2 regions of the Priestia sp. D3YE.R1 genome follow, and region 1 is predicted to be linked to the other one. Evidence: riboswitches for the same ligand, from Rfam matches in the RefSeq annotation. Region 1 holds a riboswitch; the other holds the start of a gene.
What was found. A riboswitch is a leader RNA that binds a small molecule or an ion and turns the genes downstream of it on or off. The one in region 1 is predicted to bind lysine.
Positions count from the first base shown of each region.

Region 1 (8,123 bases):
AGATTGTGTTTGACGAAGAAACATTTAACGGAACAATCTTTGAAGGAACATCATTAAAAAAATCCTCATTTCGCAACGCAACTTTGCTAAATGTACAGTTTCGAGGATCAGATTTAAAGAAATCCGATTTTGAAGGTGCAAAAATGGATAAATTGACATATAACTTTTTAAAAAGCGCCAAGATAGATCTTAGTAAAGTTACGATTATTTAAAGATAAAAAAGACCTCTCTGAAGGTCTTTTTTATGGACACATAACAATTCTTTTTAAGAGCGAGCAGGATAGTTTAGTAGAGAGCTAGAACACATTCATAATACGAACGATTACGGCAACAAGCTGGATATGAGAAAAACATATTCGTATCTTTTAAATAATAATAAAGCTTTTATGACTTATGTAGAGGAGTATGGAAATGTCTATATATGAAATTTGGAATGAAGTGGATCTTTATATGAATAATAAGCTTATACAACCTGACCCCATTCTTGAGGAGGTATTGAAGGCAAATCAAGAGGCTGGACTACCTGCTATCGACGTCTCGCCTAGTCAAGGAAAGTTTCTGCATTTGTTAGCTTCATTAAAAGGAGCTAAACGCATTTTGGAAATTGGCACTCTTGGAGGTTACAGCACCATTTGGCTAGCCAGAGCTCTTCCGAAAGACGGGCAGCTTATTACGCTGGAATTAAACTCTCAGCATGCAGAAGTAGCAAGAGCTAATTTAAAAAGAGCGGGAGTAAGTCACTTAGTAGAAGTCATTGTCGGCCCCGGGCTTGATACATTAGCTGTATTAAAGGATAGGAGAACAGAGCCGTTCGATCTTATCTTTATTGATGCTGACAAGCCGAATAACCCCAATTACTTAAAGTGGGCCTTGAAATTATCGAAAAAAGGAAGTCTGATTATTTGTGATAATGTTGTTCGTCAAGGGCATGTGGTGAATGCAGAAAGTGAAGATGAAAATGTAAAGGGAATTCGCCAATTTATGAATGCTCTGGCTCAAGAAAAACGAATCAGTGCCACGGCTATACAAACCGTTGGAAGCAAAGGCTATGATGGCTTTATTTTAGGAATTGTTGAATGATAGAACTCGTGTTACATATAAAGAGGCTGGGACAAAAGTAGTTTTGTTGAAGGAAAATCCGCACGATGAATTCAAATTCTTGATGGAGAATCTCGATTCATCGTGCGGATTTTCTCATGGTGATAGTAAACGTAGATTTCATGCATGTATTTGCTTTTAGCTGTTCAGATCATGTATCCGATCCGTTTGTCTTTAGAGTGGATTGATGCCGTTATCTCCCAGCCTCTATTTAATTTGCGTCCAACTTATTTGTCATTTGTTTTTCGGTTAAAAAACTAATTAATTCTCGTACAGCAAATGAACTGTAGCGTTCTTTTAACAGAATAATTCCAAGTTCCCACATCATTTCTGGATCTGCAATAGGTATCGTAATAATGTTCGGGTCCTTCACCTTGGCATAAAGCGATTCGGGCAAAATAGCAATACCAAGTTCTGCCGCTGTTAATTCAATAATTAAATCCCATTGAGAGCTTTTATACGCGATAGAAGGCACAAAGCCTGATTTTAAAGCATCTTGAATTAACCGGTCGTGCAGCGTAAATTCTTCACTGAACATAATAAATTTTTCATCTTCCAATTCTTTCATCCAGACGGAAGAACGTTTCGCTAAAGGATGGTTTTTATGGGCGTATAACAGAAACCTTTCCTTAACGAAGGGGTATACGTGAAAATAATCATCATGACCGCTTGTGAGAGGAAGCATAACAATCCCCATATCTACACCAGCCTCTTCCACAAGCGCTTCAATTTTTTTTGCTCCAAATTCAATAAGCTCTAGAGATACTTTAGGGTATTGTTTATTAAATGATTTTGCAATCTTCGGGAAAAACAAGGTCCCGATGAGCGGAGGGACTCCCATCTTGATTTGCCCGGTTTGCAAATTCATCAAATCTCCCAACAAGTGAGGCATGTCTTTTAACACCGACAGAGCTTTAGTTGCCTGGTGATACACAACTTCTCCTGCATCAGTCAGCTTTAATTCTCTTGTCGAACGATCAAGAAGCTCAAATCCTAGTTCATTTTCTACTTTTTTGACGGCTTTACTTAAAGCCGTTTGTGACAAATGAACTTGCAGCGCTGCCTTTGTAAAATTTTTATGATTCGCTACCTCTATAAAGTATTCTAAGTCTCTGATTTCCATGTGAAACTCCATTTCTGCAAACTGCTTATCCTTTTTCTTTACTCTTTATTTTACCTATTAAATTATTTACTGTAAATGCGCTGATTAAAAAGGGAGAATCTATTCAATGAATAAAAACAGGGAAAAAATAAACTAAAGTTTCTGTCGAAGTTGATTTATAAAACAAATAATCTTTTTATAGAGAAACCTAGATTTTGCTATTAGCTGATGGGGAATATAAAGATTTTTGCATCTACGTTCGGGCAAAAATGCAAGACTTATCAAAATAACTGAAAGTCCAAAGGCTGCGGCTGTAATCTCTAGCCAAGAAAACATCATATCATTCCTCCTTTTACAAACCTATTAATAGAATATGTAAAAGTTTGAAAGGAGGTTGTACGATAGACCTATAACGAGCGGCGCTATGAAGCTCCTTCTAAAAATAAAATGACGTTAAAGAACGCAGAGCCTGTGCCACACGTTCTTTAACGTCATTTTATTTGCGCTCTTCAGCCTGATGCTCTTGTTTGTTTTGCTCAGTGAGACGTTTTTGATGAGCTTTTGTTTCTGCACTTACGTGATTCGCATCATTCGGTTGATTCTTCTTTGAACCTCCTGCAGCGTTACTCATTAGACGACACCTCCAGTCCGGTTATGCAACATACCTATAGAATGTGCGTATTTACAGACTTTATACATCGCTATCGATATTACTGCACACGAAAAAAGCAAAGGAAGAGTCACTAAGACTGTTCCTTTGCTTTTTTACTAGGCGACTTTATCGGTGGTGATAATTTTGTTAATCCAGTCTTTTCCTTCTGTAAACCTTGTAACAAGCATCGCTGTTACTGTATTTCCCGTACTGTTTAAAAGCGTAGCAGGGGCGTCAATAATCGTTGAAATGACCGCAATAATAGGCAGGACTTCTGGAGAAAATCCATAAATTGTAATAATTAACATTTCGCCAATCATACCGCCTCCAGGAATCGCTCCCATTACGGCTCCAACTAAAAAGGCTACGCCTAAAATACTCAAAATACTCGTAGCAGACGTCATATCTTTGCCAAACAAACTGAATAAGAAAACAATTTTTAGAATACCGCCGATAACAGAACCATCTTTATGGGTGTTTGCTCCTAATGGAATAACTGTTTCAGCAATATCCAGCGGCACACCCATTTTCTTTGTTGCATCTAAATTAACTGGAATAGATGCAGCAGAAGAACAGGTAGCAATAGCGGTGATAGAAGGAGCGGCTGCATTTTTCCAGAACAGCTTAATTCCTGCTTTACCGCCAGCAATCCATGCGTATAGCGTAAAGAAGCCAAAATAGTAAACGATTGCAATTAATAAGTAAAGAATAAATGCTCTAGCGTACCCTTGTAAGATCTTTGGTCCAAGTTCTCCTACTACAGTAGCAAAATAGCATCCTAAACCAATTGGAGCATAGTACATCACAATTTTAACAACCTTCATCGATACTTCTTGACCAGAAGTCAGAAATTTCGCCATAGGCTGTCCTTTTTCACCAGCCATCGTTGTAGCAATACCGAAAATAACGGCAAAGACAATTAATTGTAAAATATGCTCTTTCGAAAATAACTGAACAAAATCAGGTACAGTAAATGTACTAACAAGCTGAGTTAAAAGGGCCATTTTTTCAGCTGTATTTTCACTGTCACCCATTAATTCTTTAATGGCAGAAGTATCTACGTTGTGCAGGGGATTGTAAAGTGAGGCGCCTAAAAAGCCTAGAACGGCTGAAACAGCAGCAGTGGCGACAAACACAACGGCAATACCCAGCATAATTTTACCAAGACGTTTCATTTCGTTCATGTTTGCGATCGCCGAAGCAACACTAAAAAAGACAAGGGGAACGATAATCATGAACATTAAATTAAGAAACAAATCACCAAAGGGCTTTACGACTGCCACATCGGGCCCGATAGCATATCCTGCTATCCCGCCAATTAAAATAGCGAGAAGCAGAATAAGCGATGATCTGTACGTTTTAAATACACTTAAAACCATAGTTAGATTTCCTCCAAACAACAATAGCTTCTTTACTACGCAAGAACAGCTATCATTTGCTCATTGCATAGGTAGTAACGACTGGCTTTACATCTTTACGCACCAAATCTTCGTATGTTTCTCGCTCTACAGCAAGACGAGCTTCTCCATTTTTCACAAATACAACAGCAGGGCGCGGAATACGGTTGTAATTGCTAGCCATTGAATAGTTGTAGGCACCTGTAGAGGATACTGCTAGTAAATCTCCTTGATTAACGCGCGGTAAATCGATATCCCAAATAAGCATATCTCCTGATTCACAGCATTTCCCCGCAATTGATACCGTTTCATCTTTTTTATCCGTCACTCTATTAGCCAAGACAGCTTCATGTTTTGCATCATAAAGGGCAGGACGGATATTGTCAGTCATACCGCCGTCAATTCCTACGTATTTGCGTACACCTGGAATCTCCTTAGTTGAGCCAATTGTGTAAAGCGTTGTACCTGCTTCTCCTACAATGCTTCTTCCAGGCTCAATCCAAACTTCTGGAAGGGTATAATTTTGTTCAGTTAACGTGCGGCTTAGCTTTTCTGTCAGTGCATCTACATAATACTCAACTGGAAGAGGAGAGTCGCTTTCGGTATAACGAATACCAAAACCACCACCTACGTTTAAAACTTTTACTTCAAACTCCATTTTATCACGAATACTGAATAAGAAATCAGTTAAAATATCAATGGCGCGAGAAAAACCATCTACTTCAAAAATTTGCGAACCAATATGACAATGAATGCCTAAAAGATCGTAGTAAGGCTTTTCTAAGGCAGAACTTACCGCTTTCATAGCTTGGTCATTGGAAAGACCAAATCCAAACTTGGAGTCTTCCTGTCCGGTCATAATATACTCATGTGTGTGGGCTTCAATCCCTGGAGTAACACGCAGAAGAATAGATGCTTTCTGTTTGCGCTCAGCTGCTAACGCATGCAAAACTTCAAGTTCGGTGAAGTTATCCACAACAAAACAGCCAATATTCGCATCAAGAGCCATTTCCATTTCTTCAATCGTTTTGTTATTTCCGTGAAAATGAATGCGTTCAGCTGGATATCCAGCTTCAAGAGCTGTAAATAATTCTCCTCCTGAGACCACATCTAGTGACATATCAAGCTTCGTTAAAAGGCTAGCCATTTCCATGCAAAGAAACGCTTTCCCTGCATAGGCGATTTGATATGAAAATCCGCTTCTTTGAAAGGCTGAATGGAAGGCCTTGCATTTTGTCTCAATTAATTCTTGATCGTAGATGTATAGGGGAGTGCCGTATTGTTTTTTCAGTTCAACCGTATCGCACTTCCCAATTTCTAAATGATTGCTGCTGTTAATTTTACTCGTTCCATGTAAGTACATAATCCGTATCCCTCCATTTAAATCATTCAACTATAACTTTGATGGTCAGTAGAAAAACACAAAAAAGACCCGTGAAGTGATGTTCACGCGTCTTGGTTTCATAATAATAAAGTATTATTACATTCTAGGCATCAACATCTCTTCAATAGCTCTCCACAAACCAAATGGTTTGTGACAGCTCAGCATTTATTCAATACTGAACCAGTATATGAACACAATGGATGTTTATATACTTCGGCACGAAATCCCTTTTACTTATCTTCACAGACTCCATTAGTCTCCAATAAGTGACTCTTGATTTCATGCACCTCTATTCTCAGAGAGGAAAATTATATTTAAATGTAACTCCTATTATATTTCCTTTTCCTCTGTCTAGTCAATGAAAAGTTAAGGCATAGGAATATCAAAGAAGATAAATAAAAAAGCTATGAAGCTTCCAGAGAGTATCCAAGCAGCCAGCGCTGTCTTCTGATGAATCACTAAAAGTGAGAACGTGACAATATTGAAGAGAAAAGAACACAGCAGCGACCATCCATAATGATGAGTGATACTGTGATTAACATAAGCAATGAACTCAATCACAGTAAATAAAAGCGCCCACAAAAGAATCCACCACAGCCGGCCGCTTACATGCAGCGGCAGCCTTCCTAAAAATACCGGTATGACAAACGGATAAATAATTAAGGTTATTCCAAGGGAGACCATTAGGTGATCGGGTAGAAAAAGGTGGTCAATACCAACAGGATGAAATACCCATACCCGGTGATGAAACAGCAGCACTTCATAAAGCAAATTCCCCGTGACCCAAAACAGCAAAGTAGGATAGTATTCTTGATATCTTCGCCACTTGCCAAATAGTAAACCAAGAATGATAAAAAATAATACAAATGAAGATTGCATACGCTCTCCTTAAAATAATGGTTATTTCTTTTTATTTACATATTATAGCGGTTTTATTCTTTTATCTTTTTATTCAGAACCTATAATAGAAAAGCGGTAAGCAACAGCGTTAAAGATGTACGATCACTATTTATGATTTTCTCCACCCTGCTATACTCTCGGTAAAAGAACTTCTAACGCTTTTGTTTACGATGAAGGGAGCTATATGTCAAAATCAGCACGCGCCAAAAACAAGTTAAAAATAGCTTCGCCTAGTATGTGGCTTCTTTTTTTGCTATGCTAAAATTACATACATATAGCATGAGAATACTAGAAGAAAGAAAAGGGTGTTTTGGTATGAAAACATACATCGTAGTTGGAGCAGGGATACTTGGAGCTTCTACAGCATATCATTTAGCAAAAGCAGGAGCAGATGTGACATTAATAGATCGCAAGGATGCTGGTCAAGCTACTGATGCAGCAGCAGGAATTGTTTGTCCATGGCTTTCACAGCGTCGAAATAAAGCATGGTACCGCTTAGCAAAAGGCGGCGCCAAGTACTATCAAACATTAATTCAGCAATTAGAAGAAGATGGAGAAACGGATACGGGATATAAGCGAGTAGGAGCAATTAGCTTACATACTGATGACCAAAAGCTTAAAAAAATGGAAGAACGAGCATATAAGCGTCGGGAAGAAGCTCCTGAAATAGGCGAGATTACACGTTTATCAGCTAAAGAAACACAGGCTTTGTTTCCGGTTCTTTCCGAAGAATACAGTTCAGTTCATATTAGCGGAGCCGCTCGCGTTAACGGAAGAGCTCTTCGAAATGCACTTGTGAATGCAGCGAAGAAAAACGGTGCAAAAACAATAGAAGGAAACGCAGAACTTCTTTATGAAAATAATCGAGTAACGGGCGTTTCCGTAAATGGACAAACCCTTCTAGCAAGTACAACAATCTTGACAGCAGGAGCGTGGGCAAATCAATTACTAGAGCCTCTTGGAGTGGAATTTTTAGCAAGCTTTCAAAAAGCGCAAATTGTCCACTTGCATCTTCCAGATTTAGATACCAAAGACTGGCCCGTTGTGATGCCTCCAAGCGACCAATATATTCTTTCGTTTGAACAAGGTCAAATTGTCATAGGAGCAACACATGAAAACGATACGGGTTATGACTTGAGAGTAACGGCTGGGGGGCTTCATGAAATTTTTTCAAAGGCCTTATCCATTGCTCCCGGCTTAACAGAAAGCACAGTCTTAGAAACAAGGGTAGGATTTCGACCATTTACTCCGGGCTTCTTGCCAGTCATTGGAGCTCTTCCGGCTTACGAAGGAATACTAGTAGCAAATGGTCTTGGAGCTTCTGGCTTAACGTCGGGCCCTTATCTTGGTTCAGAACTTGCTAAATTAGCACTTGAAATGGAAATGGAAATTGATCTTAGCGATTATGATGTAAGAGGAGCTATTGAGTCCTAAGCAAATAGAATGAATGAAAACAAATAGAAGTTCGCAAACTATAACTACTACATGATGAAAGGAAGTAGATTGTTTGCGAAAGGTTATAATAAGTGCAGCAGCAGCTTTTTTATTTATGAGCGCGACGCCTGTATTAGCGGAAAACAATCCTCAGCC
Region 1 is NZ_JBLTHW010000003.1:505,923-514,045, forward strand. It holds gene ACOZIR_RS20905 (pentapeptide repeat-containing protein) at 1-212, shown strand, start outside; gene ACOZIR_RS20910 (O-methyltransferase) at 412-1,080, shown strand; gene ACOZIR_RS20915 (LysR family transcriptional regulator) at 1,310-2,221, opposite strand; gene ACOZIR_RS20920 (hypothetical protein) at 2,697-2,831, opposite strand; gene ACOZIR_RS20925 (dicarboxylate/amino acid:cation symporter) at 2,969-4,231, opposite strand; gene lysA (diaminopimelate decarboxylase) at 4,284-5,612, opposite strand; lysine riboswitch at 5,751-5,933, opposite strand; gene ACOZIR_RS20935 (CBO0543 family protein) at 6,000-6,512, opposite strand; gene ACOZIR_RS20940 (NAD(P)/FAD-dependent oxidoreductase) at 6,849-7,967, shown strand; gene ACOZIR_RS20945 (hypothetical protein) at 8,041-8,123, shown strand, end outside.

Region 2 (8,123 bases), on a different contig from region 1:
AAAGAAAGATATTATTATTGCCGGGGGATATAATATCTATCCTCGAGAAGTTGAAGAAGTATTATATGAGCATGAAAAAATTCAAGAAGCTGTAGTGGTAGGTGTTCCTGATCCATATAGAGGAGAAACAGTGAAGGCTTACATTGTATTGAAAAATGGTGTAAGATGTACTGAAGAAGAGTTAAATGAGTTTTCTAGAAAGTATTTAGCCGCTTATAAAGTTCCGCGCCTCTATGAATTTCGAAATGAGCTTCCAAAAACAGCGGTCGGTAAGATTTTGCGACGAGCGCTGATTGAAGAAGAAAATGAAAAGCATAAAAAGGCGACGTAGTCGATCGTCGCCTTTGATTTTTTTTGTTGAAACATAATTGACAGATACTTGCGGTTTCTTTATTATAAAGATATGAATGAATAATCATTCATATTTTAAAGGAGCGTATAAGATTGAGAAGAAATAAGCCAAAGTATAAGCAGATTATCGATGCAGCTGTAGTAGTAATAGCAGAAAACGGATACCACAATGCTCAGGTTTCTAAAATTGCTAAGCAGGCTGGAGTTGCAGACGGTACGATATATTTATATTTTAAAAACAAAGAAGATGTCTTAATTTCCTTATTTCAAGAGAAGATGGGACAATTTGTAGAAAAGATTTATGAAGAACTGGCGGGGATTGAAACCGCGGCAGAAAAACTTCATGTACTAATTGACAAGCATTTTTCGTTTTTAGCGGAGGATCATCATTTAGCTACAGTGACACAGCTCGAACTGCGTCAATCAAACAAAGATTTAAGATTGAAAATTAACGATGTATTAAAAGATTATCTGACTCTCATTGATTCTATTTTACAGACAGGAATCGAAACGGGTGAGTTTTCTGAAAATATAGATGTTCGCCTTGCGCGACAGATGATTTTTGGAACGATTGATGAAACTGTCACAACATGGGTAATGAACGATCATCGATATGGTCTAATAGAATCGGTGGATAAAGTCCATTCCCTGCTGTTAAACGGCTGCAGCGGCTCATAATCGTAAGTGAGCCTGCTGTCCCTTGCGAGGGGAGAAGCGCAAGGTAATGAAAATAGAAAGAAAGGGTGGGGGAAACAAATGGAGATTATACAGGTTGAAACTGTTGATGCCATAAGCTTCATTACGTTGAATAGACAACCTGCTAACGCTTTGTCTCAAGATTTATTAAAAGATCTTTCAAGTGTTTTAAAACATTTAGAAGATAGCAAAGAGACAAGAGTTATCGTCATTAAAGGCGAAGGGAAATTCTTTTGTGCTGGAGCTGATATAAAAGAGTTTACATCACTTCAGCAGGAAAAAGAATACGAGAAGCTTGCTGTTAACGGTCAAGAGCTCTTTGAGTATATTGAAAATTACCCAAAACCAGTTATTGCAGCGATTCATGGAGCTGCCTTAGGCGGAGGATTGGAGCTTGCTATGAGCTGCCATATCCGTTTGGTAACGGAAAATGCTAAGCTGGGCTTGCCTGAGCTTCAGTTAGGAATTATACCAGGGTTTGGAGGTACTCAGCGATTGCCTCGTTATGTAGGAGTTCATAAGGCTTGTGAGATGATGCTGACAAGCGATCCAATATCCGGAATCGAGGCAGTGGAGTTAGGATTGGCAAACGCAGCTTTTGAAGAAAGTCAGCTTATTAATGAAACATTTTTACTTGCTAGAAAAATTGCCAAAAAAAGCCCAATCTCTGTTAAAGCTACCTTGCAGCTGCTTCAGCATGTAAAAACAGATGCTTATTACAGCGGCATCAAAAAAGAAGCGCAGCTTTTTGGAAGCGTATTCAAAAGCCGGGATGCTCAAGAAGGCGTAGCTGCTTTTATTGAAAAGCGCCAGCCTAAATTTTTAGGAAAATAAGCTTAGGAGGGGAATTGAATGAATATTTATGTGTTAGTAAAAAGAACATTCGATACAGAGGAGAAACTTTCTTTAAAAAATGGTCAAATTGTTGAAGATGGAGCTGAATTTATTATTAATCCTTACGATGAGTATGCAGTTGAAGAAGCTATTCAGCTAAAGGAAAAGCATGGCGGGGAGATTACGGTCGTGAGTGTAGGAGGGGAAGAATCAGAAAAAGAACTCCGAACTGCTTTGGCTATGGGAGCAGATAAAGCGGTTTTAATCAACACAGAAGATGACATAGAAGATGGCGATCAGTACACGACTTCTAGGCTGCTGGCACAGTACTTAAAAGAACAATCTCCTGATTTAATCTTGGCAGGAAACGTAGCGATTGATGGAGGTTCGGGCCAAGTGGGACCGCGCGTAGCAGAACAGTTAGAAATTCCTTATATTACGACCATTACAAAATTGGATATCGAAGGTGAAAAAGTGACGGTTGTACGCGATGTGGAAGGTGATTCAGAGGTTATTGAAACGTCGCTTCCTCTTTTAGTAACAGCTCAGCAGGGACTTAATGAGCCTCGCTATCCATCTCTTCCAGGGATTATGAAAGCGAAGAAGAAACCGTTGGTTGAAGTGGAACTGGATGATTTAGATTTAGATGAAGATGATGTAGAAGCAAAAACAAAGACAATTGAAATTTATTTGCCTCCGAAAAAAGATGCAGGACGCGTATTACAAGGAGATATAAAAGATCAAGTACCAGAACTGGTCAATTTACTGCATAAGGAAGCAAAAGTCATTTAATAAGTCAAAAGTCAAAACAATGGGGGTATTGTAATGGGACGCAAAGTGTTAGTTCTAGGAGAAGCACGTGATGGGGGATTACGAAACGTATCGTTTGAAGCGATTTCCGCAGCGTCTACTGTAGCTGACGGAGGAGAAATTGTTGCAGCGTTAGTAGGCAAGGACGTAAAAGCTTTAAGTGAAGAGCTTATTGCGTACGGAGCGAATAAAGTTGTTGTGACGGAGCACGAAGATTTAGCTGCTTACACATCGGATGGTTACGCTCAGGCGTTATTAGCCATCATTGAAAGTGAACAGCCTGAAGCTATCGTATTTGGCCATACGGCTCTTGGCAAAGATTTAGCGCCAAAGCTGGCAGCCCGCTTAGACAAAGGACTTATCTCCGATGTGACGGATGTAGAAGTGGGAGGGGATCAAGTAGTCTTCACTCGCCCAATTTATTCTGGTAAAGCATTTGAAAAGAAAATCATGACCGATGCTTTTACGTTTGTCACGATTCGTCCAAATAATATTTCACCGCTTGCAAAAGATGAGGGACGTACAGGCGATGTAGAGGATTTAAATGTTGAAATTAAAAACCTGCGTACCGTTGTAAAAGAAGTTGTACGCAAAGCAACGCAAGGAGTTGATTTATCCGAAGCAAAAGTCGTGATTGCAGGTGGTCGAGGTGTAAAAAGCACGGAAGGTTTTGGACCTCTCCAAGAACTAGCGGACGTGTTAAATGGAGCTGTTGGAGCGTCTCGAGGAGCGTGCGATGCAGATTACTGCGACTATTCTCTTCAAATCGGTCAGACGGGCAAAGTAGTCACACCAGATTTATATATTGCCTGCGGAATTTCAGGTGCTATTCAGCATTTGGCCGGCATGTCAAATTCAAAAATTATTGTTGCAATCAATAAAGATCCTGAAGCGAACATTTTTAAAGTAGCTGACTACGGAATCGTTGGAGATTTATTTGAAGTAGTGCCTCTGCTAACGGAAGAATTTAAAAAGCTGAAAGTACAGTCTGCGTAAATAGTAAAAGAGGCTAGGACAAACGTATTTTTGTTGAAGGAAGATCCGAACGATTAATCGTTCGGATTTTTTCATGGACGTAGTTGCTTTTAGCTGGTGATTGGAGGGCAAGGCGAAGAAGTCTTGCACGGAAATCAACAGCGGTGGAACAAGTGATTTGTACGAGCTTATTTATCCAATCTTATTTATCCAATCTTATTTATCCAATCTGTTCGCTTTTAGATTCGGTTGATTTAGTTAGGTCTCAATCTCTTTTATTACGTGGAAAACGAAATTTTCTACGCATATTTTTAGGCAAATTGTACAAACTAGAGCGGAGAATAAACAGTATAAATGTAAGCAAAAAGTTAGCAAACCTTATTTGAAGGTGATATACTGTGAGTAGAATTTGGATATTGCATATATTTAGGAGGAATTAAAATGGCTATTGCACATGCTACAGATAAAAACTTTACAGATGAAATTAAATCAGGCCTAGTGCTTGTTGACTTTTGGGCACCATGGTGCGGACCTTGTAAAATGATCGCTCCAGTTCTTGAAGAAATTGATGGCGAACTTAACGATAAAGTTAAAATCGTAAAAGTAGACGTTGATGAAAACCAAGAAACAGCTGGAAAATTTGGTGTTATGAGTATCCCAACTTTAGTATTGTTCAAAGATGGAGAGAAAGTTGATCAAGTAGTTGGTTTCCAACCGAAAGAAGCATTAACAGAATTAATTAATAAACACGCGTAAGTCAAAACCTAACCTAGCTCAGGCTAGGTTTTTTTCTTTTTCTCCACTTTTTCTCTTTTGGGAATACTTTTATTTAGCGAATATGCGTTCGTTTGTTTTATACTAGATGTAAGGAACACTGCCATAAATCCGGCTTATGTACATGTATTAAGACAGGAAAGAATGTAGGTTACGCTTCATAAGCGATTGTATAGATGGACAGAGTAAGAGAAGAGGAAGGAGAAAAGTATGAACGATTATTTAAAAGAAAAGCTGGCTATTTTACCGGATCAGCCCGGCTGTTACTTGATGAAAGATAAATATGGAACGGTCATTTACGTAGGAAAAGCAAAAGTATTAAAAAATCGAGTACGCTCCTACTTTACCGGATCTCATGACGGAAAGACGCTTCGACTTGTAAACGACATTGTCGATTTTGAATATATCGTCACATCTTCTAATTTAGAAGCGCTTATTTTAGAAATGAATTTAATCAAAAAGCATGATCCAAAATACAATATCATGCTTAAAGATGATAAGGGCTATCCTTTTATTAAGATTACAGCTGAAAAACAGCCCCGACTTGTTATTACAAGAAAAATAAAAAAAGATAAAGGAAAATACTTTGGTCCTTATCCTAACGTTCAAGCTGCAAATGAAACAAAGCGGCTTCTTGATCGCATTTATCCGTTAAGAAAGTGCTCCACTATGCCAGACAGACCTTGTTTGTATTACCATATCGGGCAATGTCTAGCTCCTTGCGTAAAAGAAGTAAAAGAAGAGCAAAACAAACAAATTATTGAAAATATCACGCGGTTTTTGAATGGTGGATATGAGCATGTCAAAACAGAGTTAACTGAAAAAATGCTAAAAGCTTCAGAAGAGCTCGACTTTGAGCGGGCTAAAGAATACCGAGATCAAATTACTCATATCGAAGCGACAATGGAAAAGCAAAAAGTAACGTTTAATGATTTTGTTAATCGAGATGTGTTTGGCTATTCTTATGATAAAGGCTGGATGTGTGTTCAAGTTTTCTTTATTCGCCAAGGGAAATTAATTGAACGAGAAGTTTCTATGTTTCCTTTTTATAAAGAGCCAGAAGAAGATTTCTTAACTTTTATCGGTCAGTTTTATGCCAAAAATATTAAGCCAAAAGAAGTGATGGTTCCAGCAACGATTGATGCAGAGTTAGCTGAGAAATTAGTAGAAGTAGAGGTTCAGCATCCAAAGCGAGGCAAAAAGAAAGAATTAGTGGAACTTGCGTGTAAAAATGCAAAAATTGCGCTCGGTGAAAAATTCTATTTAATTGAACGAGATGAAGAGCGCACGGTTGGCGCAGTTGAACGGTTAGGAGAAGAGCTTGGAATTGCCGCTCCTTATCGGATTGAAGCATTTGATAACTCAAATATTCAAGGAACAGACCCCGTTTCTGCGATGATTGTTTTTGTTGATGGGAAACCGGAAAAGAAAGAATATCGCAAATATAAAATTAAGACCGTAAAGGGACCAGATGATTACAGTTCCATGAGAGAAGTCGTTCGCAGACGGTATTCCAGAGCGTTAAAAGAAGGTCTTCCGCTTCCGGATTTAATTGTTGTAGATGGAGGCAAAGGGCATTTAGCTGCAGTACAGGACGTTCTCGAAAATGAATTGGGACTTTTAGTGCCTACAGCAGGTCTTGTCAAAGATGATAAGCACAGAACCTCCAACCTGATGATTGGTGAGCCTCCTCAAATCATACCGCTTGAACGCAATAGTCAAGAATTTTATTTGCTTCAGCGAATTCAAGATGAAGTTCACCGCTTTGCGATTACCTTCCACCGTCAAGTGCGGTCTAAGTCCGCTTTTCAGTCAGTTCTGGACGACATTCCGGGAGTGGGAGAAAAGCGTAAAAAAGCTTTGTTAAAGCATTTTGGTTCGGTGAAAAAATTGAAAGAAGCAACGGTTGAAGATATTCGAAATTCAGGTGTTCCTCAAAACATTGCTGAAAAAATTTATGAAACATTGCAAAAATAGTCTTGAAATAATAGAAAATATTTGATAAGCTATTAACTAATTTCATACGACACTTCATCAAATGAAGTGAAGATAGAGGTGCAAATTTAATCAGTACGTATCAGGAAGGGTATGAGCCCTTATGAATGATGCGGAAAGGGAAATTTGCCGAAGTGAACATTACCTCATAGTAATGATTGCTGGTTCTGCGTTGAATAAACGTAGGATTGTCAAGATGTAGATTCTTGGAGAGCTATCTCACGGCAGTGGACGGTTATGTTTATAATTTTCGTTCGTTAAGCAATGAGAGCTCATCTCATTGCTTTTTTTATTGTCTGAGTAAAAAAATTTAGCTTCTCATCATCCTGCATATGCAAATTTATTGAAAAGGAATGAACAAAATTATGGCATTAATCGTTCAAAAATTTGGTGGAACATCTGTTGGTTCTGTTGAACGTATTCAACATGTAGCAAACCGTGTTATTCAAGAAGCAGAGCGCGGTAACCAAGTAGTTGTTGTTGTATCGGCAATGGGCAAAACCACAGATGCACTGGTGAAATTAGCAAGTGATATTACGGACAGTCCAAGTAAACGCGAAATGGATATGCTTCTTACAACTGGAGAACAAGTAACGATTTCCCTGTTAACCATGGCTCTTCAATGCAAAGGTCATGAAGCAACTTCGCTAACAGGTTGGCAAGCTGGTATCCAGACGGAAGCAGTTCACAGCAATGCACGAATCCAGCGCATTGACACGACTCGTATTCAAAGCCAATTAGATAGAGGGCGAATCGTAGTAGTAGCTGGATTCCAAGGCTGTTCAGAAAATGGGAGCATTACGACATTAGGTCGAGGCGGCTCTGACACGACGGCAGTAGCTCTTGCTGCAGCATTAAAAGCTGCAAAATGTGATATTTATACAGACGTAACAGGAGTGTTTACGACAGATCCGCGCTACGTAGAAGATGCTCGTAAACTTTACTCTATTTCATATGATGAAATGTTAGAATTAGCCAATTTAGGAGCAGGGGTGCTGCATCCGCGCGCTGTTGAGTTTGCAAAAAATTATCAGGTACCGCTAGAAGTGCGTTCAAGCTTAGAAAACGAGAATGGAACGATTGTTGAGGAGGAAGTTTCAATGGAACAAAACTTAGTCGTAAGAGGAATTGCGTTTGAAGATAATATTTCACGGGTGACAATTGAAGGGTTGAACAACGAGTTACAAACTCTTTCTACTATTTTTACAGCATTAGCAAAAGAACAGTTAAATGTGGATATTATTATTCAAAACGTAACGGCTAATAATCGTTTATCCATCTCGTTTTCTATTAAAACCGTAGATGTAGAAGCTGCTCTTGCTGTCTTAAAGGAGTATAAATCTACTTTAGGATATACGCGTATTGAACATGAAAGCGGGCTGGCTAAAGTATCGATTGTTGGATCTGGCATGATTTCTAATCCAGGTGTTGCAGCCGAAATGTTTGAAGTGCTGGCAGGAGAGAAAATTGAAGTGAAGATGGTCAGCACGTCTGAAATTAAAGTATCTACAGTTGTACCGCATGCTGATATGGTAAAAGCTGTTGAGACGCTTCACGTAGCATTTGAACTAGAAGAGCAGCAGGCAGTGCAAGTATAAAGAAAAGAAAAAGACGTGGTATCTCCACGTCTTTTATATATACGTATTTTTTACTTTTTATAACGCTCCGCACGTGTTTCGGTAGGTAAG
Region 2 is NZ_JBLTHW010000001.1:172,455-180,577, forward strand. It holds gene ACOZIR_RS00875 (AMP-binding protein) at 1-331, shown strand, start outside; gene ACOZIR_RS00880 (TetR/AcrR family transcriptional regulator) at 445-1,029, shown strand; gene ACOZIR_RS00885 (enoyl-CoA hydratase) at 1,108-1,881, shown strand; gene ACOZIR_RS00890 (electron transfer flavoprotein subunit beta/FixA family protein) at 1,900-2,673, shown strand; gene ACOZIR_RS00895 (electron transfer flavoprotein subunit alpha/FixB family protein) at 2,707-3,687, shown strand; gene trxA (thioredoxin) at 4,108-4,422, shown strand; gene uvrC (excinuclease ABC subunit UvrC) at 4,651-6,417, shown strand; lysine riboswitch at 6,483-6,660, shown strand; gene ACOZIR_RS00910 (aspartate kinase) at 6,801-8,033, shown strand; gene ACOZIR_RS00915 (YslB family protein) at 8,084-8,123, opposite strand, start outside.
Region 2: it holds a riboswitch for lysine, as region 1 does, so the genes downstream of both, ACOZIR_RS00910 (aspartate kinase) here and lysA (diaminopimelate decarboxylase) in region 1, are expected to answer to the same signal.